Sphingobium yanoikuyae: one gene and its partner. The protein of the gene in region 1 interacts with the protein of each later gene in a pairwise test. Links are inferred from orthologs where the notes say so. Each region holds a gene or a part of one and is shown on either strand. Other genes may lie near its edges. The genes, in order: HH800_RS15190 and HH800_RS25130.

Region 1 (15,857 bases):
ACCTTCCACACCGAAACCGCTCTTGCCTATGGCACGCAGATGGTTGGCGGCGTGACCCCCGGCAAGGGCGGCACGACCCACATCGGTCTGCCGATGTTCGACACCGTTGCCGAAGCCAAGTCGAAGACCGGCGCCGACGCCTCGGTCATCTATGTTCCGCCGCCGTTCGCGGCCGACTCGATCCTGGAAGCGATCGATGCCGAAATCCCGCTGATCGTCGCGATCACCGAAGGCATCCCGGTTCTGGACATGGTCAAGGTGAAGCGCGCCCTGTCGGGTTCGAAGTCGCGCCTGATCGGCCCGAACTGCCCCGGCCTGCTGACGCCTGGCGAGTGCAAGATCGGCATCATGCCCGGCAACATCTTCTCGAAGGGTTCGGTCGGCGTCGTGTCGCGTTCGGGCACGCTGACCTATGAAGCCGTGTTCCAGACCACCAATGCGGGCTTGGGCCAGACCACGGCCGTCGGCATCGGCGGTGACCCGGTCAACGGCACCAACTTCATCGACGTGCTGGAACTGTTCCTGGCCGACGACGCCACCGAATCGATCATCATGATCGGTGAAATCGGCGGCGACGCGGAAGAACAGGCTGCCCAGTTCCTGATCGACGAAGCCAAGAAGGGCCGCAAGAAGCCGATGGCCGGCTTCATCGCGGGTCGCACGGCACCTCCGGGCCGTCGCATGGGCCACGCCGGCGCGATCGTGTCGGGCGGCAAGGGCGACGCGGAAAGCAAGATCGCGGCGATGGAAGCGGCCGGCATCAAGGTCGCTGCCAGCCCGAGCCTGCTGGGCGAGACCCTGCTGGAAGTGCTGAAGGGCTGATCCGCCTTTAAAATATGATATGGAAACGCGGCCGGGCTGCACCCCGGCCGCACTTTCCCGCTCCGCGACTGCACGCGGCATGCATGGGACACAAGACGATGGGTTACGAGAACCAGGATTTCGAGATCGAACAGGGGCCGAGCTGGGCACGCCCCAACTGGCCGTTGGCGGACACCGACGACCTGACCGGGGCGATGGACCCGACGCAGATGCAGGTGGCCGTGAAGGCTGCTGCAAAGGCGCAGGGTGCCGCTGTTTCCGAGGCCGATATCGCATCGGCTGCCGAGGACGCAATCCGCGCACAGATGCTGATCCGCACATATCGCGTGCGCGGTCATCTGGCCGCCAATCTCGATCCGCTGGGCTTGGCCAAGCGTGACCTGCCGGCGGACCTGACTCCGGAATATCATGGCCTGACCGACGCGTCGAAGAAGGTCTTCCTGGGCGGCACGCTGGGCCTGCAGTACGCGACCGTCGCGGAGATCGTGACGATCCTGCGCCAGAATTACTGCGGCAATGTCGGCCTTGAATATATGCATATCGCGGACGTTGAAGAGCGCCGCTTCCTGCAGGAACGCCTGGAGGGCAAGGACAAGGAAATCCACTTCACGCCCGAGGGCAAGAAGGCGATCCTGGCCAAGGTCATCCAGGGCGAGCAGTATGAGAAGTTCCTGGGCCGCAAATATGTCGGCACCAAGCGCTTCGGCCTCGACGGTGGCGAGTCCATGATCCCCGCGCTCGAAGCGGTCATCAAATATGGTGGCGCATCGGGCGTGCGCGAGATCGTGTTCGGTATGGCCCATCGCGGCCGCCTGAACGTCCTTGTCAACGTCATGGCCAAGGGCTTCCGCGTCATCTTCCACGAATTCTCGGGCGGCACTGCCAACCCCGAAGACGTGGGTGGTTCGGGCGACGTGAAATATCATCTCGGCACCTCGACCGACCGTGAGTTCGACGGCGTCAAGGTCCATATGTCGCTGGTTCCCAACCCGTCGCACCTCGAAACCGTCGATCCGGTGGTGCTGGGCAAGGTCCGCGCGCAGCAGACCTTCCGCGACGACCTCACCAAGCATGAGCAGGTTCTGCCCGTGCTGATCCACGGCGACGCGGCCTTCGCCGGCCAGGGCATCGTCTGGGAATGCCTCGGCTTCTCGGGCGTCAGCGGCTACAACACCGGCGGCTGCGTCCACTTCATCATCAACAACCAGATCGGCTTCACCACCAGCCCGCAATTCTCGCGCGGCTCGCCCTATCCGTCGGACGTGGCGAAGGGTGTCCAGGCGCCGATCCTGCACGTCAATGGCGATGATCCCGAAGCCGTGACCTTCGCGACCAAGCTCGCCATGGAATATCGCCAGAAATTCCATCGCGACGTCGTCGTCGACATGTGGTGCTATCGCCGCTTCGGTCATAACGAAGGCGACGAGCCGGGCTTCACCCAGCCGCTGATGTACAAGGAAATCCGTCAGCATCCGCCGGTCAGCGACATTTATGCCGCGCGCCTGAAGGCGGAAGGCGTGGTGGACGATGCGTTCGTCTCCGGTTCGACCGACGAGTTCGTCGCCCATCTGGAAGACGAGTTCGAAGCCGCCAAGAGCTACAAGGCCAACAAGGCCGACTGGTTCGCCGGTCGCTGGTCGGGCCTGCACAAGCCGGCCGATGCCGAAACCGCGCGCCAGAGCGTGGAATCGGCGATCAACCAGAAGCTGTTCGACAGCCTGGGCCGCACGCTGACCACCGTTCCCGAAGGCCATAATGTCCACAAGACGCTGAAGCGTGTGCTGGATGCCAAGGCCGAGATGTTCAAGTCGGGTGCCAATTTCGACTGGGCGACCGGCGAGGCGCTGGCCTTCGGTTCGCTGCTGTCGGAAGGCTATGGCGTTCGCCTGTCGGGTCAGGATTCGGGTCGCGGCACCTTCAGCCAGCGTCACGCGGTCTGGACCGACCAGGACACCGAGGCCAAGTATATCCCGCTCTCGACCGTGCCGCATGGCCGTTTCGAAGTGCTGGACTCGCCTTTGTCCGAATATGGCGTGCTGGGCTTTGAATATGGTTTCGCTTTGGCGGACCCGAAGAGCCTGGTAATCTGGGAAGCGCAGTTCGGCGATTTCGCCAATGGTGCGCAGATCATCTTCGACCAGTATATCGCGTCGTCGGAAACCAAGTGGCTGCGGTCCAACGGCCTCGTCTGCCTGCTGCCGCACGGCTATGAAGGCCAGGGGCCCGAGCATAGCTCGGCGCGTCTGGAACGCTATCTGCAGCTCTGCGCCGAAGGCAATATCCAGGTCGCGAACATCACGACCCCGGCCAATTACTTCCACGCGCTGCGTCGCCAGATGCTGCGGCCCTTCCGCAAGCCGCTCATCATCATGGCGCCCAAGTCGCTGCTGCGTCACAAGGCCGCCGTCAGCAAGGCCGAGGACTTCCTGGGCGAAACGCACTTCAAGCGCATCCTGTCGGACCCCAACGGGTCGGCTGACAAGGATACCAAGCGCCTGGTGCTCTGCTCGGGCAAGGTCTTCTACGACCTGATGGAAGCCCGCGACGCCGCCGGCGATGCCAACACCCAGATCGTCCGTATCGAACAGATTTATCCGTTCGCCACTGACGCACTGGCCACGCGCATCGAGCGCATGACCAATCTGGACGAGGTCGTCTGGTGTCAGGAAGAACCGCGCAACAACGGCGCCTGGTCCTTCGTCGAACCCTATATCGAGGAAGCGCTGGCCAAGGCCGGCAAGGCGCCCAAGCGCGCCCGCTATGCCGGCCGCAAGGCTTCGGCATCGCCTGCCACGGGCCTGGCCTCGCGCCATGTGTCCGAACAGGGCGCCCTCGTCGCCGATGCGCTGGGTCACAGCGTTCGTGAAGAAATCCGTCGCCAGAAGAAAGGCTGAGAAAGCACATGGCAACCGAAGTCAAAGTCCCCACGCTGGGCGAATCCGTTACCGAAGCAACCGTCGGTCAGTGGCTCAAGAAGCCGGGTGAAGCGGTCAAGGCCGACGAGCCGATCGTCAGCCTTGAAACCGACAAGGTCGCGGTCGACGTGCCCTCGCCGGTCGCCGGTGTCATGGGTGATCTGGTCGCCAAGGAAGGCGATACGGTCGAGGTCGGCGCGCTGCTGGCCTATGTGAACGAAGGCGGTGCCGCTGCCGCCGCGCCGGCTGCTGCCGCTGCTCCCGCCGCCAAGGCGGAAGCCGCTGCACCCGCGCCGGCCGCTTCGGCCCCGGCTGCATCGGACGACGAAGAGGGCGGCAGCCTGACCCTGTCGCCGGCGGTCCGCCGCCTGGTGCTGGAGCATGGTCTTGACCCGAGCAAGATCAAGGGCACCGGCAAGGACGGCCGTCTGACCAAGGACGACGTCATGGCCGCCGTCGCTGCCGGCACTGCCAAGGCGGCTGCCGCGACCCCGGCTTCGGCGCCTGCCGCCGATGCGCCGGCCGCTGGCCCCAGCCGCAAGCAGGAACGCGTCAAGATGACCCGCCTGCGCCAGACCGTCGCCAAGCGTCTGAAGGAAGCGCAGAACAACGCTGCCCTGCTGACCACGTACAACGACGTCGACATGACCAACGTCATCGAGGCGCGCGCCAAGTATAAGGATCTGTTCGAGAAGAAGCATGGCGTCCGTCTGGGCTTCATGGGCTTCTTCACCAAGGCCGTCTGCATGGCGCTGAAGGACATTCCGGGCGTCAACGCGCAGATCGAAGGCGACGAGATCGTCTATAACGACTTCGCCGACATCTCGGTCGCCGTTTCGGCTCCGACCGGCCTGGTCGTTCCGGTCATCCGCAATGCGGAAAGCCTGAGCGTCGCTGCCATTGAAAAGACCATCGGCGGCTTCGGCAAGAAGGCCAAGGAAGGCAAGCTGACGATGGAAGATATGAAGGGCGGCACCTTCACCATCTCCAACGGCGGCGTGTTCGGTTCGCTGCTGTCCAGCCCGATCATCAATCCGCCCCAGTCGGCGGTTCTGGGCCTGCACCGCATCGAGGACCGTCCGGTCGTCCGCAACGGCCAGATCGTGATCCGCCCGATGATGTATCTGGCGCTCAGCTATGACCATCGCCTGATCGACGGTCGTGAAGCGGTGACCTTCCTTGTCGCGGTCAAGAACGCGATCGAGGATCCGACCCGTCTGCTGATCGACCTGTAATAATCACCATTTATTGTTGCCCCGGCTTAGGCCGGGGCGCCTCTTGCCCTTGATTTGGGGCAGAGCGATGCCAGTTTGGCTGGCATGACTGGAGAAGGGAAAACCCCATGTCCGATTTCGATTATGACGTCCTGGTTATCGGTGCTGGCCCGGGTGGCTATGTCGCCGCGATCCGTGCTGCTCAGCTGGGCCTGAAGACCGCCTGTGCCGAAAGCCGCGAGACGCTGGGCGGCACCTGCCTCAACGTCGGCTGCATCCCGTCGAAGGCGCTGCTGCACGCCTCGGAACTTTATGACGAGGCCGCCAACGGCGCGCTCGCCAAGCTGGGCGTCAAGATCGACAAGATGAGCCTGGACCTGCCCACCATGCAGGGCCAGCGCGTCGATGCCATCAAGGGCCTGACCGGCGGCATCGAATATCTGTTCAAGAAGAACAAGGTGACCTGGCTCAAGGGCCTGGCCAGCTTCACCGGCGCCAACACCGTCGAAGTGAACGGCGAGAAGGTGACGGCGAAGAACATCGTCATCGCCACCGGTTCGTCGGTCGCCCCGCTGCCGGGCGTGGCCGTGGACAATGCGGGCGGCAAGATCGTCGATTCGACCGGCGCGCTGGAACTGGACAAGGTTCCGGGCCATCTGGTCGTCGTCGGTGGCGGCGTGATCGGTCTGGAACTGGGTTCGGTGTGGAAGCGCCTGGGCGCCAAGGTCACTGTCGTCGAATATCTCGACCAGATCCTGCCCGGCATGGATGGCGAAGTCCGCAAGGAAGCCAACAAGATCTTCAAGAAGCAGGGCTTCGAATATAAGCTCGGCACCAAGGTGACCGGCGCCGAAGTCGGCAAGTCGGGCGTGACCCTGACCGTCGAACCCGCCGCCGGTGGCGAAGCCGAGAAGATCGAAGCGGACGTCGTCCTGGTGTCGATCGGTCGTCGTCCCAACACCGAAGGCCTGGGCCTCGACAAGATCGGCTTGGAGCTGAACGCGCGCGGTCAGATCGAGACCGATCATGAGTTCGGCACCAAGGTTCCGGGCGTCTGGGCGATTGGCGACGTCATCCCCGGCCCGATGCTGGCGCACAAGGCCGAGGACGAAGGCATTGCCGTCGCCGAGAATATCGCGGGCCTGACCGGCATCGTGAACCATGACGTGATCCCCTCGGTGGTCTACACCAAGCCGGAAATCGCGGGCGTGGGCCTGACCGAGGAAGCCGCCAAGGAACGTGGCGCCGTCAAGGTCGGCAAGTTCCCGATGATGGCGAACAGCCGCGCGAAGACCAATCACGAGCCCGACGGCTTCGTGAAGATCATCGCCGACGCCGAAACCGATAAGGTGCTGGGCGTGTGGATCATCGCCACCGTCGCCGGCACGATGATCGCACAGGCCGCGCAAGCCATGGAATTCGGCGCGTCGAGCGAAGACATCGCTTACACCTGCCATGCGCATCCGACGCACAGCGAAGCGATCAAGGAAGCGGCGATGGCCGTGACCGGCAAGCCGATCCACATGTGATCGACTGCGCTATCGCTGGATAAGGGAAGGGGCCTCCGCCAAGCGGGGGCCTTTTTCTTTTGGGGAAGGACGCGCGCTGCTCTATCGGACGGGCATGAACCAGTTCCCCTCCAGCCAGTCGGTGCCGTCGGCCAATCCTGAGCGGTTGTTCCTTGCGCTGTGGATCATCTTTTCGGTGCTGACCGCGCTGGCCGACATCATCGCGATCGTCCGCCATCCCGAAATGACGCTGCAGATATTGCCGCAGACGGCCCTGGGGCTGGCGGTGTGCCTGCCCTTCGGTGCGGTTGCGATCCTGCTGCGACGCCGACGGCTCAAGCGCCAGGCGGCGCGGGACGCCTTTCTTCAGGCGATGGCACGGCTCGACTGAGCATCGCCGGCGGGCGCCAGCGCGGGCCGAATGGCGACGCGGTTGCGGCCCTTTTCCTTCGCTTCATAGAGCGCGCTGTCGGCCCGTGCGATCGCGTCATGGATCGAGCGGTCGGCGCGGTGCAGGCTGGTGAGGCCGAAGCTGGCGGTGAGCGGGCCGGGCAGGCCAAGCCGGCTTGCCGCCTGTTCGGCAAAGCGCAGCCGGATCGCGTCGGCAATGCCGGTCGCCATGGCAGGGTCTGCGCCGGGCAGGAAGAGGATGAACTCCTCGCCGCCGAAGCGGGCGATGACGGCATCGGCCGGGGCCAGTGCGCGCAGCGCATCGGCCAGCGCGACGATCACCCGGTCGCCCAGCCCATGGCCATGGGCGTCGTTGACCCGCTTGAAATGGTCGATGTCACAGGCGATCAGGCTGCCGCTGGCATCATGGCGGGCCACCGCCTCCTCGAACCCGCGGCGATTGAGCAGGCCCGACAGCGGATCGACATGGGCATCATGGCGATAGCGGGTGAGCACGTCCTGCATGGCCGCCGCGAGTGCGGAGAGGGCCAGGAACAGGCCGAACATGCAGGCCAGCGCCTGCATCAGGAAGGCATATTGGCTGTCGCGGAACGCTACGCCGCCGGGCAGGGTGAAGGACACGCTGCTGCCGCGCAGCAGGTTGTCGAGGGCCACCAGGGTGACGGCAGCATAGAGGGCGCGATCGGGCCAGCCGCGCAACTGGCCGCGTCCGGCGATCAGCGGGATGGAAATCAGCAGGAAGCAGCCGAAGTCGGACGACACCAGTTCCAGCGGGACGATGTCCCGCATCACCGCAAAGCTGCAGATCAGGATCGATATCGCCCAGATGGCGATGCGCAGCCCCAGCACCCAATTGGGGCGCCAGCGCGTCAGCAGCGCCTGGCTGAACAGCAGGAAGCCGGTGGCAAAGGCGATGTCGGCGACGATGCCCCACAAGTCCGTCGGCAGGAAGTCGAACGCGACCGGCACGGCAAAGCCCATGGCGACGTTGAAGAAGGCGCCGCTCCACCAGCCGGCTTCCCGCGCGCCCCAGCCCCAGACGATGAGGAAGGCGACGCCGAAGCTGGCCATCATGATGGACAGGAAGAAGGCGAAATTCTCACCCACGAAGTGCGACCGATCCTTTGTGCAGCATGACGGCATGACGTCGCGTCATGCAGGAGCGCCATCCTGCATTTTCCGGTAAATGTCGATGGTTAAGAGAGCGTAACGGTTGCGGCGGGCCGAGCGGGAAACTGCCTAACCTGGATCAGAAACGCGGTTTCCGCTTCTCGCGGAACGCCGCGACGCCTTCGGCAAAGTCGGGATAGGTGAAGGCGTCGCGGAACATTTCCAGCGTCACCATGTCGTCATCCGCCTGACCGTCGAGGATGCGGCGGACCATCGCCTTGGATGCGCGCACGCTATGCTGGGCATTGCCGGCAATCTCGCGCGCCAGTGCGTCGGCAGCAGCCAGAGGATCGGTCGCGATCTCGTCGATCAGGTCGATGGCAAGGGCCGCCTCGGCATCGTGCAGCGCGCCGGTGAAGAGGATGCGCTTGGCCCGTGCCGGCCCGACCAGATCGACCAGCAGGCGGGTGTCGAACAGCGAATAGACGATGCCGAGCTTGGCCGGGGTGATGCCCAGCCGTGCGGTCGGCGCCGCGATGCGCAGGTCGCAGGCGATCGCCAGCCCGCATCCGCCGCCGACACAATCGCCGTCGATCGCCGCGATCACCGGCTTTTCCGCATGGGCCAGCGCATATTGGCTGGCGCGGATCGCGGCCTGGTTGGCGGCGCGCCAGTCGCCATCGCCCGAACAGGCGGCAAATTCATTGATGTCGGCACCGGCGCAGAACAGGCCGGGCGTGGCCGAGGCGAGGATCAGCACACGGATATCCGCATCGGCCATGGCATCGGCGACCAGATGGGGCATCGCCTCCCACATCGCCTGGGTCATGGCATTGCGGCGATCGGCCCGATCGATCAGCAGCCGGGCGACCGTGCCGTCCCGCTCCAGGCGCAAGCTCATGCCGGCCAGGCTTCCAGCATCGGCACCAGCTCGTCGAAATGGTGGATCACCGCGTCGGCCTCCAGATTTTCGACCGGGCCGTCGAGGAAGCCGAAGCTGACCGCGATGCTGGGAATGCCGGCATTGCGCGCGCCGGCAATGTCGTTGATCGTGTCGCCCAGGAAGATGGTGCGGCCGCCGCCGGCCCGCTCAATCATCGCATGGATCGGCGCCGGATCGGGCTTGGCAATGCCAACCGTGTCACCGGCCACGACCGAGGCGAAACGGTCGAACAGGCCCAGTTGGTGCAGCAAGGGAATCGTGAAGCGTTCTGCCTTGTTGGTGCAGATTGCCAGCTTCACGCCGCGCTCCGCCAGCGCATCCAGCATTGCCATCATGCCGGGATAGGGCAGGGAGTGGAGCGCCAGATTCTGCTCATAATAATCGAGCAGGATCGGCAGCGTCTGGTCGAGGATCGCTTCGTCATAGCCGCCCGACGCGTCGAGCGCGCGCTGCAGCATCACCTTGGCACCCTTGCCCACGAAGGGCCGGATGGAATCGACCGGGAAGGGGGCTCGGCCGATCGTGCCGATCGCATAATTGACCGCCGCGGCCAGATCGCCGCTGGTGTCGAGCAGGGTGCCGTCGAGGTCGAAGCCGACAATGTCGAAGGATAAGCGTGCCATGGCATCGCCATGCCGCGTCGGCGGTGGCAATGGCAAGGCAAACATGGCAGAGAGCCGTGATATTCCAGACCACTTGAACGAAAAGGACGCGCTCGCCGTGACCGCACCTCGCCCCCTAGCAGTCGTCATCCTTGCCGCCGGGCAGGGCACAAGGATGAAGTCCGGCACGCACAAGGTGCTGCACCCGATCGCCGGGCGGCCGATGCTGCTGCACCTGCTTGCCAGCGTCGCGGACCTGCTGCCCGAGCGGCAGGTGGTCGTGGTCGGCGCCGGCCGCGAGCAGGTGGAAAAGGCGGTCGAGGGCAGCGGCGTCGCCATCGCCGTGCAGGACCAGCAGCTTGGCACCGGTCATGCCGTGGCGCAGGCGCATGATGCGCTGGCGGGGTTCGCCGGTGACGTGCTGATCCTCTATGGCGACGTGCCGCTGGTCAGCGGCGCGACGATGAAGGCGATGCTCGATCGGCTGAGCCGGGGCGACGAGCCGCGCGCGGTGGTGCTGGGCTTCCGCCCGGATGATGCCGCCGCCTATGGCCGGATCATCGCCGATGGTCAGGGCATCATCGAGAAGATGGTCGAGTTTAAGGATGCGAGCGAGGCCGAGCGCGCCGTCACCCTGTGCAATAGCGGCCTGATGGCGGTGCGGGCGAGCGACCTGTTCGTGCTGCTCGACCAGATCGGCAACAACAATGCGGCCGGCGAATATTATCTGCCCGACATCATCATGCTGCCCGGCGCAAACAGCGCCGTGATCGAGACGGAAGCGTGGGAAGTGGCCGGCGTCAACAGCCGCGCCGAACTGGCCGGCGTCGAAGCCGTGTGGCAGGACCGCCGCCGGGCCGAGGCGATGCGCGAGGGCGTGACCCTGGTCGCGCCGCAGACCGTATTCTTCTCGCACGACACGGTGCTGGGCCGCGACGTGACGGTCGAACCCAATGTCGTCTTCGGTCCGGGTGTCACCATCGCCGACAATGTCGTCATCCATGCCTTCTCCCATCTGGAAGGCGCGACCGTGGCCAGCGGCGCCGACATCGGCCCCTATGCCCGGCTGCGTCCGGGCGCTGACATCGGCCCCAAGGCAAAGGTCGGCAATTTCGTCGAGATCAAGAAGGCGCGCCTCGACGAAGGGGCGAAGGTCAATCACCTGTCCTATATCGGCGACGCCAGCGTCGGCGCGGCGGCCAATATCGGCGCGGGCACCATCACCTGCAATTATGACGGCTTCTTCAAATATAAGACGCAGATCGGCGCGGGGGCCTTCATCGGCTCCAACAGCGCGCTGGTCGCGCCGGCGACGATCGGCGATGGCGCCATCGTCGCGGCGGGCAGCGTCGTGACCAAGCCGGTTCCGGCCGACGCGCTGTGCCTCGTCCGGCCGCAACAGGAAAGCAAGCCGGGCTGGGCGGCGGCGTTCCGTACCCGCATGCATGAGCGGAAGGCGAAGGCTTGAATTTCATCCGGCGCAGGCCGTTTCTGTCCGCCCTGTTGTTCCTGCTGCTGGTCGCGGTAGCAGGGCCGCTCTGGCTGTTGATGAATGCGCGCGCTATGCCGGTCGTGCGACGCGCCGATGTCGTGCTGCCTTTCCCGGCGGGCGCGTCGCAGCAGCCGATCAAGGTCGCGCTGCTGACGGACACCCATCTGTCCGGGCCGGACAACAGCCCGGCGCGGATGGCGCGGATCGTGGCGCAGATCAACGGCCTCAAGCCGGACCTGATCCTGCTGGGCGGCGACTATATCGGCGACAATAAATGGGGCGCGACCTATGATGCGCGCCACGCGATCGCGCCCTTCGCCGGGCTGCGCGCGCCGATGGGCGTGGTCGCGGTGCTGGGCAATCATGACAGTCGCAGCAGGAAGAACCGGGTGGCGCTGAGCCCCGATGACTGGCAGCGCGCCTTTGCCGATCTGGGCATTGCCCTGGTCCAGGATGGCGCGGTGCGGCGCGGGCCGCTGGCGATCGGTGGATTGAAGGACATCTATACCCGCAAGCCCGACATACCCGATACGTTGAAAGCGATGCAGGACATTGGTGGCGCGCCGGTCATCCTGTCGCATGGACCCGACGTCTTCCCGTTGCTGCCCGATGCGCCGTCGCTGACCCTGGTCGGCCATACCCATTGCGGTCAGGTGGCGCTGCCCTTTGCCGGAATCGTCTATGTGCCCTCCCGCTATGGCACCCGCTATGCCTGTGGCCGCTATCAGGATGGGCAGAAGGCGATGATCGTGTCGGGCGGGGTGGGCACCAGCGGCCTGCCCTTCCGCATGCTGGCGCCGCCCGACATCTGGCTGGTCACCATCCGGCCACGATGACATTCTTTTCATGGCTCGGCCATGGCACTGTCGCCTGACCGGCATTAATGGCATGGCGACAAAGCTGTCCTATATGGACGCTATCTGACTAATCTGGTTCGGCGGGGCTTTCCACCATGTGCGGTATCATCGGAATTATCGGTAAGGATCAGGTCGCGGAGCGGCTGGTCGATGGCCTCAAGCGGCTGGAATATCGCGGCTATGACAGTGCCGGCGTCGCAACCGTGCATGATGGCCGGATCGATCGCCGCCGGGCCGAGGGCAAGCTCAACAATCTGGTCAAGGAACTGGCCGCATCGCCGCTGGCCGGCACCACCGGCATCGCCCATACCCGCTGGGCCACCCATGGGGCACCGACCACCAGCAACGCGCACCCCCATGCGACCGGCGAAGTGGCGCTGGTCCACAATGGCATCATCGAGAATTTCAAGCCACTGCGCGACGAACTGATTGCCCGCGGCCGCACCTTCGACAGCCAGACCGACACCGAAGTGGTCGCCCATCTGGTCAGCGAACTGGTGGAGCAGGGCGTGGCGCCGAAGGAGGCCGTGGCCCAGGTGCTACCGCGCCTGCACGGTGCCTTCGCGCTGGCCATCCTGTTCAAGAGCCATCCCGACATGCTGATCGGCGCGCGCCTGGGTTCGCCGCTGGTCGTGGGCTATGGCGATGGCGAGACCTTCCTCGGCTCCGACGCGCTGGCGCTCGCCCCGCTGACCCAGCGCATCGCCTATCTGGACGAGGGCGACTGGGTCGTCATCACCAAGGATGGCGCCGAGATTTTCGACAAGGACAACAACCCGGTCGAGCGTCCGGTCACCATTTCCGGCGTGTCCGGCGCGATGATCGACAAGGGCAATCATCGCCACTTCATGCAGAAGGAAATCTATGAGCAGCCGGTCGTCGTGGCCCAGACGCTCAAGGCCTATCTGCAGCGGATGGATGATCGCGTGTCGCTGCCGATCCCGGATTTCGACCTGTCGACCATTCGCCGCGTCACCATCGTCGCTTGCGGCACCAGCTTCTATGCCGGCATGGTCGCGCGCTACTGGTTCGAACAATTCGCCCGCGTGCCGGTCGATTTGGATTTCGCCTCCGAGTTCCGCTACCGCGAGCCGGTGATGGAGGAGGGCGGCCTGGCCCTGTTCATCAGCCAGTCGGGCGAGACCGCCGACACGCTTGCTGCGCTGCGCTATGCCCGCGCCCAGGGGCAGAAGATCGCCGTCGTCGTCAATGTGCCGACCAGCAGCATGGCGCGCGAGGCCGACCTGCTGCTGCCGACCCATGCCGGCCCGGAAATCGGCGTTGCCTCCACCAAGGCCTTCACCTGCCAGCTTGCCGTGCTCGCTGCCTTCGCCGCCAATCTGGCGCGGGCCAAGGGCAAGCTCAGCGCCAAGGATGAAAAGGAAATTGTCCGTCACCTCGCCGAAGCGCCCGCCGCGATCAACGGCGCGCTCGCCTATGACGAGGCGATCGAGGCGATGGCCCATCATATCGTCCCGGCCCGCGATGTCCTGTATCTCGGCCGCGGCACCGACTATCCGCTGGCGCTGGAAGGCGCTCTGAAGCTCAAGGAAATCAGCTATATCCATGCCGAGGGCTATGCCGCCGGCGAGATGAAGCATGGCCCGATCGCGCTGATCGACGAACTGGTGCCGGTGATCTGCATCGCGCCCAGCGGCCCCTTGTTCGAAAAGACCGTCAGCAACATGCAGGAAGTGCAGGCGCGCGGCGGCAAGGTGGTGCTGATTTCCGACTATGACGGGGTGCAGGCGGCAGGCGAAGGCTGTCTCGCTACCATCACCATGCCCAAGGTCCACCCGCTGATCGCGCCGATGGTCTATGCCGTGCCGGTTCAGCTGCTGGCCTATCATGTCGCCGTGCTGAAGGGCACCGACGTCGATCAGCCGCGCAATCTGGCGAAGAGCGTCACCGTCGAGTGAGCCGGGCCGCCCCTGCCGTCATGATGGCAGGGGCCTTGGCTGCTCCCGCTTCGATCAGCCACCACCCGGCGAATTATGGCCACCGGCCGGCACCGGGCCGCCGCTTGGCGCGTGGCTGTGGTCGGGATTGCTGTCCCAGTCGATATGATAAAGGTCGAAGCGGCGGTCGCGCAGGTTGCGGACCGTGCCCTCGGCCCGTGCCCAGCTGAGGTCGGCCAGGTTCACGTCCGCCATGGTCAGCGTCTCGACATTCTCGCTCGCCTCGGCCGCGATGCCGTCACGGGCGAAGGGCAGGTCGCACGGCGTCAGGATCGCGCTCTGGGCATATTGGATGTCCATATTGTCGACGTTCGGCAGATTGCCAACATTGCCCGACATCACGACATAGCATTGATTCTCGATCGCGCGGGCCTGTGCGCAATAGCGCACGCGCATATAACCTAGGCGCGAGTCGGTGCAGAAGGGGACGAAGATGATGCGCGCCCCCTGATCGACCAGGCGGCGGGCCAGTTCGGGAAACTCGCTGTCATAGCAGATCAGCACGCCGATTGGGCCGCAATCGGTCTGGATCACGTCGAGCGCGTCGCCGCCCTTGATGTTCCACCAGAAGGCTTCGTTCGGGGTCGGGTGGATCTTTTCCTGGGTGTGGACCGATCCGTCGCGCAGCGCGACATAGGCGATATTCTGGATGTCGCCATCGTCGGCGCGGGTGGGGTGCGATCCGCCGATGATGTTGATATTATATTCCAGCGCCATCCGCGTCAGTTCCTTGGTCAGGCGCGGGGTATAGCCGGTCAGCTTGTCGATCGCCTCGATCGGGGAGAGCTTCTTGGTCTCGAAGGAGAGCAGGGGCAGGGTGAACAGCTCGGGGAAGACGATGAAGTCCGACCGATAATCGGCCGCCACATCGACGAAATATTCGATGTTGCGGACGAACTCGTCGAAATCCTTCACTGCGCGCGCCTGGAGCTGGCAGGTGGCGAGGCGGACGCTTTCCACGCCGCGCGGCACCCGCATTTCCGGCGCCTCGTCCGGGTCGACATAGGGGTTGCGCCAGACCAGATGCGCCGCATGTCCGTCCGACTGCTTGTCTTCGGGAAGGTAATTTTCCAGCACGCCCAGCGGCTCGAACTGGTTCTTCAACTGGAAGCTGATGACCTGGTCGCGCAGCTTGCCGCTGACCACCTTTTCCAGATAGTCGGCTGCGCTGCCGGCGCGGCGCTTGGCGCGGGCATAGCCGGGCATGCGGCCTGCAATGACGATGCCGTGCAGGTCCAGCTCCTCGGCCAGTTCCTTGCGCTCGTCATAGAGGCGCTGGCCGATGCGCAGCCCGCGCAGCTTGGGATCGACCGCCATCTCATAGCCATAGAGCCATTCGCCCGCGGCGCTGTGGCGGGTGCCGAAACCGTTGGCGGTGATCTCCTCCCAGTCATGATGGGAAAAGGCCATCGCCTTGCTGACGCGCATGGTGGCGCAATAGCCCACGACCTTGCTGTCATAGAGGGCGACGAAGCAGCCATTGGGGAAATTGTTGATCTGGCCGCGGATGGTGGCCAGCGAATAATTGGGCATGCCGGGATAGGCGCGGGCGATCAGCCGCTGGATGCCGCGCACATCGCCGGGCACCGCCGCCCGGACTTCCAGGCGCTTCTTGGCTGTCGTGGTCATTCTTTGCTCCCGTCGCATCAATCCGAAAAGGAAAAGGCGGCGCCGGGATGCGGCGCCGCCTCGTTCCGTTTCCGTATTGAAAGCTTCAGGAAGCGATCAGTTCCGGTAAAAAGCCTTTATCAGGCCCACTTGGCCATTTCGGCTTCCAGATTGACGCGGATCGCCTCGAAGAACTGCTCCGTGGTCATCCAGGCCTGATCCGGGCCGATCAGCAGGGCCAGATCCTTGGTCATCGCGCCGCCTTCGACGGTCTTGATGCAGACCTGCTCCAGCGTCTCGGCGAACTTCACGACGTCCGGCGTGTCGTCGAACTTGCCGCGGAACGACAGGCCCTGGGTCCAGGCGAAGATCGAGGCGATCGGGTTGGTCGAGGTCGCCTTGCCCTGCTGGTGCTGG
Region 2 (15,449 bases), 2.1 Mb from region 1 along the record:
CACGTCGCGCTTCAACGGCACGCTGGGCGCCTATCTGGTCAATTTCCGCAACCGCCTGCTGGCGGTGCAGGTCGGCAGCCCGATCCTGGGCCTCGCCTCCGCGCTGCAGAATGTCGGCAATGTCCGCGCCGTCGGCATCGAGGCGGCGGGCGACCTGAAGCTGGGCCAGGGCTTCGGCCTCTATGCCAGCTACAGCTACACCGACGCCACCTATCGCGACGATGTGCTCAACAGCTCGGACGGCACGCTGGTCGCGGCGATCAAGGGCAAGACCGTGGTCGACAGCCCCAAGCATATGCTGCGCGGCGAACTCAATTATGACCAGGGGCCGCTGTTCGGCCGGATCGGCGCTAACTATATGTCGAAGCGCTATTACAGCTACACCAACGATGCGTCGGTCAATGGCCGGGTGATCGTGGACGCCTCGATCGGCTATCGCGTCACCGACCAGATCGAAGTGCAGCTCAACGCCAGCAACCTGTTCGACAAGAAATATATCAGCACGATCGGATCGGGCGGCTTTGGCAATAGCGGCGACGCGCAGACGCTGCTGATCGGTGCGCCGCAGCAATTCTTCGTCACCCTCAAGGCGGGCTTCTAAGATGAACAAGGCCGCGCTGCTTGCCTCCGCCCTGCTCGCCATCACGCCGCTCCCGGCGCTGGCCGAGCCGGTGCTGCTGATCTCGATCGACGGGCTGCGCCCCGGCGACGTGCTGGAGGCGGACAAGCGCGGCCTTGCCTTGCCCAATCTGCGCCGGTTCCTGACCGATGGCGCCCATGCCTCGGGCGTCACCGGCGTATTGCCGACCCTGACCTATCCCAGCCACACCACGCTGATGACCGGCGTGTCGCCGGCCAGACATGGCATCGTCAGCAACAACAGCTTCGACCCGATGCAGATCAACCAAGGCGGCTGGTACTGGTATGCGCAGGATGTGAAGGTGCCGATGCTGTGGGATGCGGCGGCAAAAGCCGGGCTTTCCACCGGCAATGTCCACTGGCCGGTCAGCGTCGCCGCCAGGGGCATAAGCTGGAACCTGCCGCAAATCTGGCGCACCGGCCATGCCGATGACGCGCGATTGCTGGACGCGCTGGCGACGCCGGGGCTGAAGGCGGAGCTGGAACGGGCGGTTGGCCAGCCCTATGCCATGGGGATCGATGAAAGCCTGTCCGGTGACCAGAACAGGGGTCGGTTCGCCACCGCCCTGATCGCCGCGCACCAGCCTGATTTCCTGACCGTCTACCTCACCGCACTGGACCATGAGCAGCATGGCAGCGGCCCGGATACGCCGGCCGCCAAAGGGGTGCTGGAAAAGATCGACGCGATCGTCGGCGACCTGGTCGCCGCCGAGCGCAAGGCCCATCCCGACGCGCTGATCGCGCTGGTCAGCGACCATGGGTTCGAGGCGACGCATAGCGGCCTCAACCTGTTCCGCCCCTTCATCGACGCCGGCCTCATCACCCTGGGCGCGGACGGCAAGGTCGCGGCCTGGCAGGCCATGCCCTGGATTGGCGGGGGATCGGCCGCGATCATGCTCGCCCGGCCCGACGACAAGATGCTGGCCGACAAGGTGAAGGCCTTGCTCGACAGGCTGGCCGCCAATCCCGCCAACGGCATCGAGTGCATCGTCGACCGGGCGGAAATGGCGAAGCTTGGTGGCAATCCGCAGGCTGCCTTCACGATCAACCTCAAGCCCGGCTTCGTCACCGACATCTTCCGCGGTGCCAATGCGCCGCTGGTCGCGCCGACACCGGTCAAGGGGATGCACGGCTATTTCCCCGGACCGGCCAATCTGCGCGCCACCTTCATGGCGATGGGACCGGGGGTGAAGCCGGGCAAGGATCTGGGCCTGATCGACATGCGCGCGATCGCGCCCACCCTGGCCAAGGCGATGGGCGCCAGCCTGCCCAACGCGGAGGCGGCGCCGATCGACCTGCACTGATCCACCCGGCAACGGATCGTTTCCGGCTGCGACGATGGACTTCATTACCCCCGCGACATAATTTTGCGCCCAATCCAACAGGGTCATTTTCGGGGTAGTCCATATGCCGCAGCGTTACAGCCTGGCCGCCATCACCTTGCACTGGGCGATCGCCGCCCTGCTCGCCTTCCAGATCGCCGTCGGCTGGGCGCTGGGCAGTTTGGGCGCGCGCGGCTTTGCGCTGTTCCAGTTGCACAAGTCGATCGGCATCACCGTGCTGCTGCTGACCCTGCTGCGCATTGCCGTGCGCTGGTGGAAGCCGCGTCCGGCCAAGCTGGAGGGCGGCTGGCAGGGCGCGCTCGCCTCCGGCGTTCATGTCGGCCTCTATGCCTTCATGCTGGGCGCGCCGCTGACCGGCTGGGCGCTGGTATCGACCGCCAAGGTCAAGGTGCCGACCCTGTTCTTCGGCGTCATTCCCCTGCCCCATCTGCCGCTGCCGATGGCGAGCCATGGCCTGGCCGAAGGCGGCCACAGCCTGCTCGCCTGGATCGGCATCGCGCTGGTCGCGCTGCATGTCGCGGGCGCGCTGCGCCATCATGTGCTGATGCGCGACGGGCTGATCTGGCGGATGGTGCCGGGCCGTTCGACAGCCTTGCTGCTGGGATTGCCAGCCTTGATTCTGGCGGGCTTCGCTCTGGGCCGGGCGATCCTGCCCGGCGCAGCGCCCGCTGTGCCCGTCACGCCTGCGGCCAATGCGGTCGAGGCAGACGCGGCGCCGGTCGAGGATGAAGCCGTCGAAGCCGCGAGCAATGCGAGCGCCAATGCCGCCGCCCCGGCTGCGAACGAGACCGCCGCCGTCGCCGAGGAACCGGCCGGCCCACCGCCCGCATGGGCCGTGCAACCCGGCGGCCGGATCGGCTTTTCGGTCGGCAACAGCGGCGAGACGATCAGCGGCAGTTTCTCGAAATGGACCGCGAAGATCGTGATGGACCCCGACCATCCCGAAAGCGCCGACATCAAGGTAACGATCGACATGGCATCGGCCAGCGTCGGCGACGCCTATAAGGACGGCATGTTGCCGGGCGACGAATTCTTTGGCAGCGCCGCCCACCCGACCGCGACCTTCGTTGCCAAAGGTGCGGAGAAGAGCGGTGCCAACGGCTATCGCGCCCATGGCACGCTGACGCTGAAGGGCGTGGCCAAGCCGCAGGCGATCCGCTTCACCCTGTCGGGCAGCGGCACAAGCCGCAAGGTCAGCGGATCGGCCAGCGTCGCCCGCCTGCCCTTTGGCGTGGGCAATGGCGACAGCAGCACCGGCCTTGATCCCAAAGTGATGGTGACCTTCAGCTTTGACGCCAAGGCGCAATAAGGCCATGCGATGCATGGATTAACATAACGGTTTCTGCCAAGAAGCGGACATGGAAAGACAGAGCCGGCATCGCCGAACGCAGATTGAGGATGGGGTGTTCGTCGCCCTGGTGGTGCTGGTTTCCATCGCCTTCGCGCTGGTGGTCGAGCCCTTTTTCGGGGCGATCCTCTGGGGCGTGATCGTCGCCATCCTGTTCATCCCGGTGAACCAGGGGCTGCTCAAGCTGATCCCCGGTCATCGCAACAGCGCCGCGCTGCTGACGCTGCTGCTGATCATCGCGATCGTCATCGTGCCGGCCATCATCCTGTCGATCGCGCTGGTGCAGGAAGCGACCGCGCTCTACGCCCAGATCAATGTGGGGAAGATCAACATTCCGCACATGTTCGCGCAGTTCCAGGCGGCGCTGCCCGACTGGGCGTCGATCGGCCTGCGGCGGCTGGGCATATCCAATTTCGCGGCGGTCCAGCGGCTGCTGACCGACGGCCTGACCGCCAGTTTCCGCACCGTCGCGGCCCAGGCCTTCCTGATCGGCCAGGGCGCCTTCAGCTTCATCATCGCGCTGACGGTGATGCTCTATCTCACCTTCTTCCTGTTGCGCGACGGGCTCGACCTGACGCGCAAGCTGGACCGGGCCGCGCCGCTGCGGGTGCTGCATCGCCGCGCGCTGATGCGGCAATTCGTCATCGTCATCCGTGCGACGATCAAGGGCAGCATCGTCGTCGCCATCCTGCAGGGGCTGATCGGCGGGCTGGTGTTCGGCGCACTGGGCATTTCCGGCGCGCTGCTGTGGGGCGTGATGATGGGCTTCTTCTCGCTGCTGCCGGCCGTCGGCACCGGCCTCATCTGGGCGCCGGTGGCGATCTATCTGCTGGCGACCGGCGCGATCTGGAAGGGGCTGATCCTGATCTTCTGCGGCATGTTCGTGATCGGCATGGTCGACAATCTGCTGCGCCCGATCCTGGTCGGCCGCGACACCCGCATCCCCGACTATGTGGTGCTGATCACCACGCTCGGCGGGCTGCAATTGTTCGGCTTCAACGGCATCGTCATCGGGCCGGTGATCGCCGCCCTGTTCATCGCCACCTGGCAGATCGTGATCCGCACCCGCTCCAACGAAGCGGGCGCGCCACCGCTGACATTCTAGACCCTGATCGTCTGAGGTGGAAGCGCTCCGCGCTTTCACCGATGGCGTGAATCAGGGTCTAAAGCCGGAGAATCAGCCCGCTTCCAGCGCGGCGCCGGCTTCCATCCAGACTTCCTCGGCCGCTTCCAGCTTCTTCTCCACCGATGCACGCTTCACCATCAGTTCGCTGGTGGTCATCTTCGCCTCGGCGCCGGTTGCGCTCCTGGGATCGGACAGTATGGCGTCGATGCGCTTGCGCTCGGCGATCAGCGTGGACATCTCGCGCTCGGCCTTGTTGACGGCGTTCTTGAGCGTCTTCTGCTTCTCGCGCCATTCGGCGGCAGCCTTCTTGTCCGCCTTGCGATCGACCTTGGGCGCATCGCCGCCCGACGGATTGCCGTCCGCCTTGCGCAGGATGATGTCGGTATAGTCATCCAGGCTGCCGTCGAACGGCTGGGCCGTGCCATTGTCGACCAGCACCAGCCGGTCGGCGACCAGTTCGATCATGTGGCGGTCGTGACTGACGATGACGACGGCGCCCGAATATTCGTTGAGCGCCTGCACCAGCGCCTCGCGGCTGTCGACGTCCAGATGGTTGGTCGGTTCGTCGAGGATCAGCAGATGCGGCGCATCGCGGGTGATGAGCGCCAGCGCCAGACGCGCGCGCTCGCCACCCGACATGGAGCCGACCTTCTGCGTCGCGCGCTCGCCGGAAAAGCCGAAACGGCCAAGCTGGGCACGCACCGCACCGGGCGTCGCGCCCTTCATGACGCGGGTCATATGCTCCAGCGGCGTGTCGGTGACGTCCAGTTCCTCCACCTGATATTGGGTGAAATAACCGACATTCATCTTGGCCGAACTGTTGATGGCGCCTTCCATCGGCGCCAGCTGCGCCGCGATCAGGCGGGCCAGCGTGGTCTTGCCGTTGCCGTTGCGGCCGAGCAGCGCGAGGCGATCGTCGGGATCGATGCGCAGATTGACCCGGCGCAGGATCGGCGTGTCGTCATAGCCGACCGAGGCCATGTCCATGGTGATGAGCGGCGGGCGCAGTTCGGCGGGGCTGGGGAAACCGAAATGCAGGCTGGGGTCTTCGATCGCAGCGGCAATGGGCTGCATCTTGGCCAGCGCCTTGGCGCGCGACTGGGCCTGCTTCGCGGTCGAGGCGCGGGCCGAGTTGCGGGCGACATAATCCTGCAGCTTCTCGCGCTCGGCCTGCTGCTTGGCGCGCGCCGCTTCCTGCTGGGCCAGCCGTTCGGCGCGCTGGCGCTCGAACGCGTCATAGCCGCCGGGATAAAGGGTCACCTTCCCGCCTTCGAGATGCAGGATATAGTCGACCACATTGTTGAGCAGATCGCGCTCATGGCTGATGATGACCACGGTGCCGCGATAGGCCTTGAGGAAATTCTCCAGCCAGAGGGTCGCTTCGAGATCGAGATGGTTCGACGGTTCGTCGAGCAGCAGCAGGTCCGGGTTGGAGAAGAGCAGCGCCGCCAAGGCAACGCGCATCTTCCAGCCGCCCGAATAGCTGTCGAGCGGACGGCCCTGCATTTCCTCGTCAAAGCCCAGGCCAACGAGGATGCGGGCTGCGCGCGCAGGCGCGGTATAGGCATCGATCGTGGTCAGCCGCTCATAGATATGGCCGAGCCGATCGGGATCTTCGGTATGCTCCGCCTCCGCCATCAATTCGGCGCGTTCCTTGTCGGCGGCGAGCACGGTGTCGAACGGGGTCGCGGTGCCCGAGGGGGCTTCCTGGGCGATATAGCCCAGACGGGTGTCGCGCGGCATGTCGCAACTGCCCTCGTCCGGGTCGAGCTGGCCGATCATCACCTTCATCAGGGTCGACTTGCCCGCGCCGTTGCGGCCGATGAGGCCGACGCGGCTGCGCGGCGGCAGTGCGGCGCCGGCGCGGTCGAGGATGGTGCGGCCGCCCAGGCGCACGGTGATACCGTTCAAGTTAAGCATGGCCGCGCCTGTAGCAGAGCTGCGGCGGGGGGTGAAGCGGCTTGGCGCGCTTGCGAAAGCTGCAAAATATATAGTGTCGCAGAGGACGCATTTGCGCCGCTGCCGGTCCGCAGTCACGACTTCGCAATAGGAGATTTTTGCGAAGTCGCGCGATCGACGCGCAAAAAATGGGGGTGGGCAAGGGCCCACCCCGCAAGTGTCAGAGGCCGTCGACGGCCTTGCTGACGAGGATATTGACCGCGACGCGGCGATTCTGCGCCTTGCCCTCGATCGTGTCGTTGCTGGCCACCGGATCGGCCTCGGCCATGCCGGTGGGGGTCAGCATGCGATAGGGCTTCCAGCCGCACGCCTGCTGCAGATAATTGACCACGCGCGAGGCACGCTTTTCGCTCAGTTCCTGATTCAGCTCCTCGCCACCGGTGGAGTCGGTATAGCCCACGACCAGCAGCAGCGCGTTGCTCATGCCATTGGCCGAGGTCGCCGCGGCGCAGAGGTCATTCTTCGCCTGATCCGACAGTACCGCCTTGCCGGTGTCGAAATTGACGTTGGTCGTGCCCTTCACATTATACTGGTCGATCTCACCCATGCGGCCGCGCAGCGCCTCGGTCGCGGCGGTCTGTTCATCGAACCGCTGGGCCGTGCCGTTGTTGATCATCGACGCGGTCTTGAGATCCTTGTTCTGCAGGGCGATCTTGCTGGCAAGCAGCCCTTCGCCGGCCTGCAGGGTCTTCACCGTCACCGGCAGACCGTTCAGCAGTGACGTCGCGGCCAGATGGTCGCGGCCAAGGCCGAACAGGCCCTTGCTGGCGCTGATCTTGGTATCGTCATTGATGGTGATGACGCTCTTGCTGCCGTCGGCGGCGGTCACCTGCATCCGGTCGCCGCTGCGCGCGGAGATGATGCCCTTGATCTCGGGCCCCTCCGTCAGTTCGGCGGCCGGCATGGCGACGCTGGCCGACACATCGGCCGGCGGCGCGTCCTGGGCCTGGTCCTGCGCCACGACGGCGGCCGGGGCAGCCCCGGCCAGCAGGGCAAGCATCACAAGATATTTTTGGTTTTTGAACATGATAGGCATCACGCTGCTCCTTCACTTCTCGATCGGTCGGGCCTGCAGCATTGCAGCTTGTCGTCCGACGGCGGCCGCCTGGTGGCGTTTCCGGCCGTCAGAACCCCCTTCTTCTGACCTTCATAAATTTTGACGTCTTGGCGCCGTGGGATGCGCCAGACACATTGCCTGTTCGTGTCCGGCTTTCTGCTGCATGAACAGCCCGTGTTCCGGCCGTGTTGCGCAGGCCAGATGAGCGGATGTTGCGACGAAACGAAGGCGAAGACGGAAAGTGTTAACGCGATCCACTTGAGTCAGGACAGCTATAGATTTCCAACACACTTCGCCATGACGCACCCTGTTGTTGTGAAACAAAAATCAGCATCCGCGTGGAACAAATTCCGAATTTCTATTTTTGCGCTTTCATAACATTGACTTGAAACATTATTTGACGATCCGGTTTGCGTGCGCGCGCGGAAGCAGGCCGAGGGATGCTTCGACCGACCGCACCCGCAACGCGCATCACCCGCCAGTCAACGGCACTGGCTGTGGCAATATGGTCACAGAGGGAAATATTCGCATATTTTGCGCAAAATAGCATTGCGACGCATTCGCATTATTGTTGCGATCGCCTCGCAGCATCCCTTAGGACGACGCCCAATTTCCTTCCAGAAAACAGGGGTCTTCATGCTGTCCAAATATCACTGGCTTGCCGGCGCCGCGCTGTGCGTCGTCGCCCTTCCCGCCGCCGCCCAGACCAATGCCGCACCGGCCGATGAGAATCGCGACGACCAGATCGTCGTCACCGGCACCTATACCCTGCCCGACAAGATCGACACCGCGACCGGCCTGGGCCTGACGGTCCAGGAAACGCCGCAGTCGGTCAGCATCATGACCGCGCAGCGCATCCTCGACCAGAATCTGATCAGCGTGAAGGATGTCATCACCAATGCGGTGGGCGTATCCGCCAACGAAGTCGATGACGTGCGCAACAGCTTCTTCGCGCGCGGCTTCGAGATCCGCAACACCCAGGTCGACGGCGTGCCCGCCGCCTGGACGCTGGCCGGCGGCAATGGCGAGACCAGCATCGACGTCTCCATCTATGAACGGATCGAGGTCGTGCGCGGCGCGACCGGCCTGCTGTCGGGCGCGGGCGATCCGTCCGCATCGGTCAACCTGGTGCGCAAGCATGCCGACGCCACCGACCTGACCGGCTATGTCAATGCCAGCATCGGCAGCTGGAACACCTGGCGCCTGTCGGCCGACATTGGCGGCGCACTGACCGCCGATGGCCGCATCCGCGCCCGGCTGGTCGGTCGCTATGAAAAGGGCGACTATTTCATCGACATTCAGGACCGCAAGAAGTGGGTCCTCTATGGCGTGGTCGAGGCCGACGTCACCGATAGCACGCTGGTCCGCGTCGGCATGAGCCACCAGGACAGCAAGCCCAAGGGCGCGACCTGGGGCGCGCTGCCCACCTTCTACACCGACGGCACGCTGACCGACCTGCCCCGGTCGCAGACCACGGCGGCGGACTGGACCTACTGGAACACCACCAACCAGAATATCTATGCCACGGTGCGCCAGGAATTTGGCGATCGCTGGAACCTGACCGCCAATTACAACCGGCTCAAGACCACCGGCGATACGCAGCTTCTCTATCTCTATGGCGGCGTCGACAAGGCGACCGGCACGATGGACGGCACCAACCCCTACAAGTCCAAGGGCGAAAGCATCCAGAACAGCATCGACGCCCAGTTGAAGGGCCAGGTGGCGCTGTTCGGCCGCGATCATGAGGTCGTGCTGGGCGCGCTGCACAGCGTGCTGAAGCGGCACACCGACAATTATGTGGCGCCCTCGCCCTGGCTGACGGACGTGCCGGTGATCGGCCAGGAAGGCGTGCCCTATCCCGAGCCGGTCTGGGGCACCGACGCGGTGCGCAACGAACAGGAACGGATCGAGCAGACCGGCTATTATGGCGCGTTCCGCCTGAACGTGGCCGATCCGTTCAAGGTCATCCTGGGCGGCCGTATCGCCAGCTGGAACCAGCGCGGCTTCGCCTGGAGCGGGCCGAGCGACTATGGCGACGACAATGTGTTCATCCCCTATGTCGGCGCATTGTACGACATCACGTCGAACCATCGCGTCTATGCCAGCTATACCAAGATCTTCCAGCCGCAAAACCGCTATGACCGCGAACAGCGCCTGCTCGATCCGCTGAACGGCGCCGCCTATGAAATCGGCCTGAAGAGCAGCTTCTTCGGCGATGCGCTGCAGACCTCGATCGCGCTGTTCCGCATCGAGCAGGATAATGTCGGCGAGATGGACGGCCCGGAAATCATCCTGAACAGCCAGACCTTCCAGCCCTATCGCGCGGTCGAGGGCGTGACGAGCAAGGGCTTCGAACTGGAAGCCACCGGCCAGCCGCTGCCGGGCTGGAACGTCAATGCCAGCTACAGCCAGTTCAAGATCGAGGATCCGGACGGCAATGACGTGAACACCGCGCAGCCGCGCAAGCTGCTCAAGATCTTCACCACCTATGACCTGCCCGGCGTACTGACCGGCCTGACCATCGGTGGCGGCGTCAATTATCGCAGCAAGGCCTATTCGGACGGCACCATCCCCGGCACCACGCCGGCCGTGCCCTTCCGCTTCCAGCAGGACGGCTATACGCTGGTCAGCCTGATGGCGCGCTATGCCGTGACCGAGCAGCTGCAGCTCCAGGCCAATGTCGAAAATCTGTTCGACAAGAAATATTACAGCCAGGCCGGTTCGTTCAGCCAGTATCGCTACGGCGCCCCGCGCAATTTCACGATCAGCGCGAACTACAAGTTCTGATAAAAGAAGGGCGCCGTGGGAGACCAGGGCGCCCTTTTTGTTTGGGGGCGGATGGATGCTGGCGCAGGTCCAGCACAGGAATGACGCAACGTTGTTTTGGGGTGGGAAGCGGGCCACCTGTTTCATAGAGCCATCCCCGCGGAGGCGGGGATCCATCTCGCCAGCGTCGGACCAGATACAAGGTCAGGAGATGGATTCCCGCCTGCGCGGGAATGACGGAAGGGGTGGATGGCGGACGGTCCGGTTAGCCGTTGCTAATCCAAATTAGCAGACATCATCAGAGTTCAACCGACAGCGTTATCGCAACGAGGTGCATCCTTGGGCGTGACTGAGTTTAGATACAAACCGAACTGATACCCGTCCTTTGATTTATATCGTTTCACGCATTCCATCTTACATAACAGCGGCTTGTGAAAAACGTATCCTAAGTCGATATGCCGCACGTCATAGCATTTCCTTCCGCTCTTACGCGGGTCACATGCACGTGCCTCATTCGCGGGCTTGTCCGCTAGAGATGCATTAAAAGTATTAGGAGGGAGGCCACAGCGTTTTTCGACCTCTTCAATAGCCGCTATCCTCTTAGCCCGTGTGTCCTCGCCATTACAGGAGCAAATGGCAAATGCGGTGAGAACGAAAGGGGATATCCTCAAGCGTCATTCCTACCGCGTGTGATGTTGACTGGATCATAGGCCGAAACAACGAATATCTGCAATTGTCGAAAGCGTTTGTTGGACCGAATGACTAAAAATGGTCGTTAGCCGTCAGGCTGCTACACAATGCACCTGTCGGCATATCGCTAACAGATCTGCACCATAGGACGGGACAATCACCAGTAACTGAGCTTCCCCGCGTTCGATCCGCTCCACTTGCCCATTTAAAAAAGAGGCGTATTTCTCGTGATATTGCGGGGTCGCCGCCGGATGTGGCGGCTCATAAAGCCGGTCAAGGGCATTGGCACTCAGCAAGCGCCCTGCGATAATATCGACGTGCGATATGATATTGCCCTGCCGAAAATCATCGATTTGCAGCGCCTCGAGGTCTTCAAGGATCATATTGAAATCTGCGCCATCTACTTGCCGCAAGTAGAGCGTAGCGCCACCTTCGCGCACCTTTAACCCTGTCACGTAGCCATCGTGGAAGTTCGGGATAGACTGGATCATTTGCTGAGCTTAGCCCCGGATCCGCAGCATCCGCAATTGGGCGAGCGTCGAGACCATGCGAATGACAAAAAATGGTCGCTTCCGGCCAATTCGATCCGAAGAACCCGGCGTCGCCCTGCGCCGCCGGGTTCTTCATTTTCAGAAGCGGTCCGCGTTCATGACCTTGGTCCAGGCGGCGGCGAAGTCGGTGACGAACTTCTCCTTTGCGTCATCCTCGGCATAGACTTCGGCCACGACGCGCAGTTCGGAGTTGGAGCCGAAGATCAGGTCGACCGGGGTCGCCGTCCACTTCGCCGCGCCGCTGGCCCGGTCCTTGCCGTCATAGAGGCCCGGCGTCGCCGACTTGCTCCACACCGTGTCCATCGTCAGCAGGTTGACGAAGAAGTCGTTGCTGAGCGTGCCCGGACGGGTGGTCAGCACGCCATTCTTCGATCCGCCGCTATTGGCGCCGAGCGCGCGCATGCCGCCGACCAGCACGGTCATTTCCGGCACGGTGAGGTCGAGGGCATCGGCCTTGTCCACCAGCGCGTCGGCCGGGCTGACCTCCGCCCTGGGGCCATACCAGTTGCGGAAGCCGTCCGCCTTGGGCTCCAGATAGGCGAAGGAGGCGACATCGGTCTGTGCCTGCGCGGCATCGACGCGGCCCGGCGTGAACGGCACGGTGATGCTGTAGCCGCCCTTCTGCGCCGCCTGCTCGACCGCGGCGTTACCGCCCAGGACGATGAGGTCGGCCATCGACACCTGATTGCCTGATTTCGCGAAATCCTTCTGTATCGCAGTCAGCTTGGCCAGCACCTTGTTCAACTCCGCCGGATCGTTGACCGCCCAGCCGCGCTGCGGATCGAGCCGCAGGCGCGCGCCATTGGCACCGCCGCGCATGTCGGTGCTGCGGAAGGTCGCGGCCGACGCCCAGGCGGTGCGCACCAGTTCCGGCCCGGTCAGGCCCGACGCCAGCACAGCGGCCTTCAGCTTGGCCTGATCGGCGGCGCTGACGGGGGCGAAGCTCGCCTTGGGCAGCGGATCCTGCCAGCTATAGGTTTCGGACGGAATGTCCTTGCCGAGATAGCGAACCTGCGGGCCGAGATCACGATGGGTCAGCTTGAACCAGGCGCGGGCGAAGGCCTTGCTGAACAGCTCGGGATTCTTCTGCCAGCTTTCCAGTACCTTGCGGAAACCGGGATCTTCCTTGAGCGCAATGTCGGTGGTGAACATGATCGGCGCGTGCCGCTTGTCCTTCACATGCGCGTCGGGGACCATGCTGGCGGTGGCGGGATCGGTTGGGATCCACTGGGTCGCGCCGGCCGGGCTCTTGGTCTTCACCCAGTCGAAGTTCAGCAGATTGTCGATATATTGGGTGGTGAACTGGGTCGGCGTGGCCGACCAGGCGCCCTCCAGGCCCGAGGTCAGCGTATCCTCCGCATTGCCCTTGCCGCACTTGTTCTTCCAGCCGAAGCCCTGATCCTCGATGCCGGCGGCGGCGGGTTCCGCGCCCAGGCATTCCTCGGGCTTCTTGGCGCCATGCGCCTTGCCGAAGGTGTGGCCTCCCGCGATCAGCGCCAGCGTTTCCTCGTCATCCATCGCCATATTGCCAAAGGCGCGGCGGATGTCGGCGGCGGCGCCCTTGGGATCATGATTGGCGCCGGGGCCTTCGGGGTTCACATAGATGAGGCCCATGGTGGTCGCGGCGAGCGAACGCTTGAGCGAGCCGTCGGGATTGGAGCGCTCGGTCCCCATCATCTTGGTTTCCGGGCCCCAATAGACGACGTCCGGCTGCCAGGCGTCGATGCGGCCGCCGGCAAAGCCCACGGTCTTGAAGCCCATATCCTCCAGCGCGACATTGCCGGACAGGACCATCAGGTCGCCCCAGCTCAATTTGCGGCCATATTTCTGCTTGATCGGCCAGACCAGGCGGCGGGCCTTGTCGAGGCTGACATTGTCGGGCCAGCTGTTGAGCGGATCGAACCGCTGTTCGCCACCATCCGAGCCGCCACGGCCGTCGCCGACGCGATAGGTGCCGGCGCTGTGCCAAGCCATGCGGATGAAGAAGGGGCCATAATGGCCATAGTCGGCCGGCCACCAGGGCTGCGACGTGGTCAGCACCTTGCGGATGTCGACCTTGACCGCTTCGAGGTCGAGGCTGTTGAATTCCTTCACATAATCATAGTCGGCGCCATAGGGATTGGCGCGGGTCGCCTCATGCTGGCGCAGCGCGGTAAGGTCCAGGCGGTTGGGCCACCAGTCCTTGTTGGTCATGCCGCCGGGCTTTTCGGTGACGGGCGGCTTGGGCGCCTCGGTCACGGTGTCGGCCTGCGGCGCCGGCTTGGGCTTGGGATCGGCGGCGAGCGCCGGGCTGGCGAGCAGCGCGCACGCCAGGGCGAATGTGGAAATGCGGGTCGTGGACATGTTTCTCTCCCCTGTCCTGTTCTGCCTGTTCAAGGCGCGAAAAGGGGTAGTCCCGTGCAGCGGCGGATCGAAACGAATCGATTCCGTCACAGTGATCGGATTTTCCTATGAGAGAGGGTGGATCGGAGAAGGCGCCCACCTCTACCCGTCACCCCGGGCTTGACCCGGGGTCCCGCTACTGCGTCAGACAATCTGGTCGAACAGATCCTGCCAGTCCGGATTGGCGCCTTCGATCAGGTCGAACTTCCATTGCCGGCGCCAATGTTTGAGGCGCTTCTCATGGGCGATGCAGCTCAGCATGTCGTCGCCATGCTCGGCCCACACAAGCCGGAATAATCCATAGCGGGCGCAGAAGTCGGCCCCCGTACCGGATCGATGTTGATGGATTCGGGCAGCAAGATCGGCGGTCACGCCGACATAGAGGGTGCCCCGATACCGATCGGCCATGATGTAGACCCATCCGCCCTGCCGTTCGCGCGCCATGTTGCGAACATTTGCAAAGCGGGACCCCGGGTCAAGCCCGGGGTGACGAGGACGTTGGAGATGCCGCGTAGAGGGTGAACTGGCCGTGCAGGCCGCCGGTCGAGGACTGGCCGACCCACAGGTCGAACAGGCCCGGTTCGGCGAGGCGGCGGTTGCCGGCGCCGACAAATTCGAGGTCGGTGCGCGACAGGGTGAAGCGGACCTGGGTGGAATCGCCCGGCGACAAAGTGACGCGCTGGATGCGCTTCAGTTCGCGGATCGGGCGGGTGCGGCTGGCGACGCGGTCGCGGATATAGAGTTGCACCACCTCGCTGCCCTTGCGCTTGCCCTTGTTGGTGAGGCGCGCGGTGATCTCCACCGCGCCGTCCCAGCGCAGCGCGGTGTCGGAGAGCTTCAGGTCGCTGAGGGCGAAATCGGTGTAGCTGAGGCCATGGCCGAAGGGGAAGCGGGCGCTGTTGTCGGTGGTGGCATAGCGCGCCTTATATTCGGTGCTGCCATTGTCCACCGTCGGTCGGCCGGTCGACTTGCGATCGTAGAAGAAAGGCTCCTGCCCGCTTTCCCAGGGGAAGCTGACCGGCAGCTTGGCCGAGGGATCGACCTTGCCGAACATTATGTCGGCCAGCGCATGGCCGGTTTCCGACCCCAGGAACCAGGTCGCCAGCAACGCCTGCGCATTGGCGACACCATCATGCAAAGCGAGCGCGCGGCCATGGCGCAGCAGCACGATGACCGGCTTGCCGGTGGCGGCGATCGCATCGGCCAGTGCCTGTTGCGAGGAGGGCAGCTCGATCATCGTGCGCGATTGCGCCTCGCCCGACATCGCCTGGGATTCGCCAACCGCCAGGATCACCACGTCCGCCGCCTTCGCTGCGGCGACGGCACGGGCGATCCCGTCCTTGATCGGGCCGTTGACCGCGCAACCCAGTTCGACCGTCAGCTTTGCGGGATCGGGCATCGCCGCGCGCAGGCCGGTGGCGATGTCGACGCCCTTGTCGGGATCGCCGTAAAAGGCCCAGGGGCCGTAGAGATTGGCCTTGTCCTCGCCGAACGGGCCGATCAGCGCGATCCTTTGCCCGGCAGCGGGATCGAGCGGCAGCACCCCGTCATTCTTGAGCAGCACGACCGATCGGGCCGCCGCCTCGCG

The links.
Region 2: the proteins of HH800_RS15190 (region 1) and HH800_RS25130 interact in binary tests that used the Escherichia coli proteins (3 or more experiments, as listed by UniProt). The link is inferred for Sphingobium yanoikuyae from one-to-one orthologs.

Annotation. Positions count from the first base shown.
Region 1 is NZ_CP053021.1:3,109,102-3,124,958, reverse strand. Bases 547-3,916 are described here. They hold HH800_RS15190 (2-oxoglutarate dehydrogenase E1 component), read left to right. Parts: upstream 547-920; coding sequence 921-3,716; downstream 3,717-3,916. Other genes in these bases: odhB (2-oxoglutarate dehydrogenase complex dihydrolipoyllysine-residue succinyltransferase), read left to right, coding at 3,725-3,916; sucD (succinate--CoA ligase subunit alpha), read left to right, coding at 547-822. Also shown: more of sucD, read left to right, coding at 1-546; more of odhB, read left to right, coding at 3,917-4,972; lpdA (dihydrolipoyl dehydrogenase), read left to right, coding at 5,080-6,480; HH800_RS15175 (hypothetical protein), read left to right, coding at 6,575-6,850; HH800_RS15170 (GGDEF domain-containing protein), read right to left, coding at 6,826-7,977; HH800_RS15165 (enoyl-CoA hydratase/isomerase family protein), read right to left, coding at 8,120-8,881; HH800_RS15160 (HAD family hydrolase), read right to left, coding at 8,878-9,546; bifunctional UDP-N-acetylglucosamine diphosphorylase/glucosamine-1-phosphate N-acetyltransferase GlmU, read left to right, coding at 9,701-10,993; HH800_RS15150 (metallophosphoesterase), read left to right, coding at 10,990-11,853; glmS (glutamine--fructose-6-phosphate transaminase (isomerizing)), read left to right, coding at 11,970-13,793; HH800_RS15140 (bifunctional GNAT family N-acetyltransferase/carbon-nitrogen hydrolase family protein), read right to left, coding at 13,848-15,461; HH800_RS15135 (NADP-dependent isocitrate dehydrogenase), read right to left, coding at 15,581-15,857. UniProt on the Escherichia coli protein: E1 component of the 2-oxoglutarate dehydrogenase (OGDH) complex which catalyzes the decarboxylation of 2-oxoglutarate, the first step in the conversion of 2-oxoglutarate to succinyl-CoA and CO(2).
Region 2 is NZ_CP053021.1:5,196,523-5,211,971, reverse strand. The notes cover bases 3,943-6,904. They hold HH800_RS25130 (ABC-F family ATP-binding cassette domain-containing protein), read right to left. Parts: upstream 6,377-6,904; coding sequence 4,508-6,376; downstream 3,943-4,507. Other genes in these bases: HH800_RS25125 (OmpA family protein), read right to left, coding at 6,576-6,904; HH800_RS25135 (AI-2E family transporter), read left to right, coding at 3,943-4,435. In the rest of the region: HH800_RS25150 (TonB-dependent receptor), read left to right, coding at 1-601; HH800_RS25145 (alkaline phosphatase family protein), read left to right, coding at 603-1,943; HH800_RS25140 (YceI family protein), read left to right, coding at 2,047-3,291; more of HH800_RS25135, read left to right, coding at 3,341-3,942; more of HH800_RS25125, read right to left, coding at 6,905-7,451; HH800_RS25120 (TonB-dependent siderophore receptor), read left to right, coding at 8,109-10,259; HH800_RS25115 (hypothetical protein), read right to left, coding at 11,021-11,419; katG (catalase/peroxidase HPI), read right to left, coding at 11,558-13,822; HH800_RS25105 (GIY-YIG nuclease family protein), read right to left, coding at 14,006-14,305; beta-glucosidase BglX, read right to left, coding at 14,337-15,449. UniProt on the Escherichia coli protein: Genetic data indicate it may be involved in ribosome assembly or function.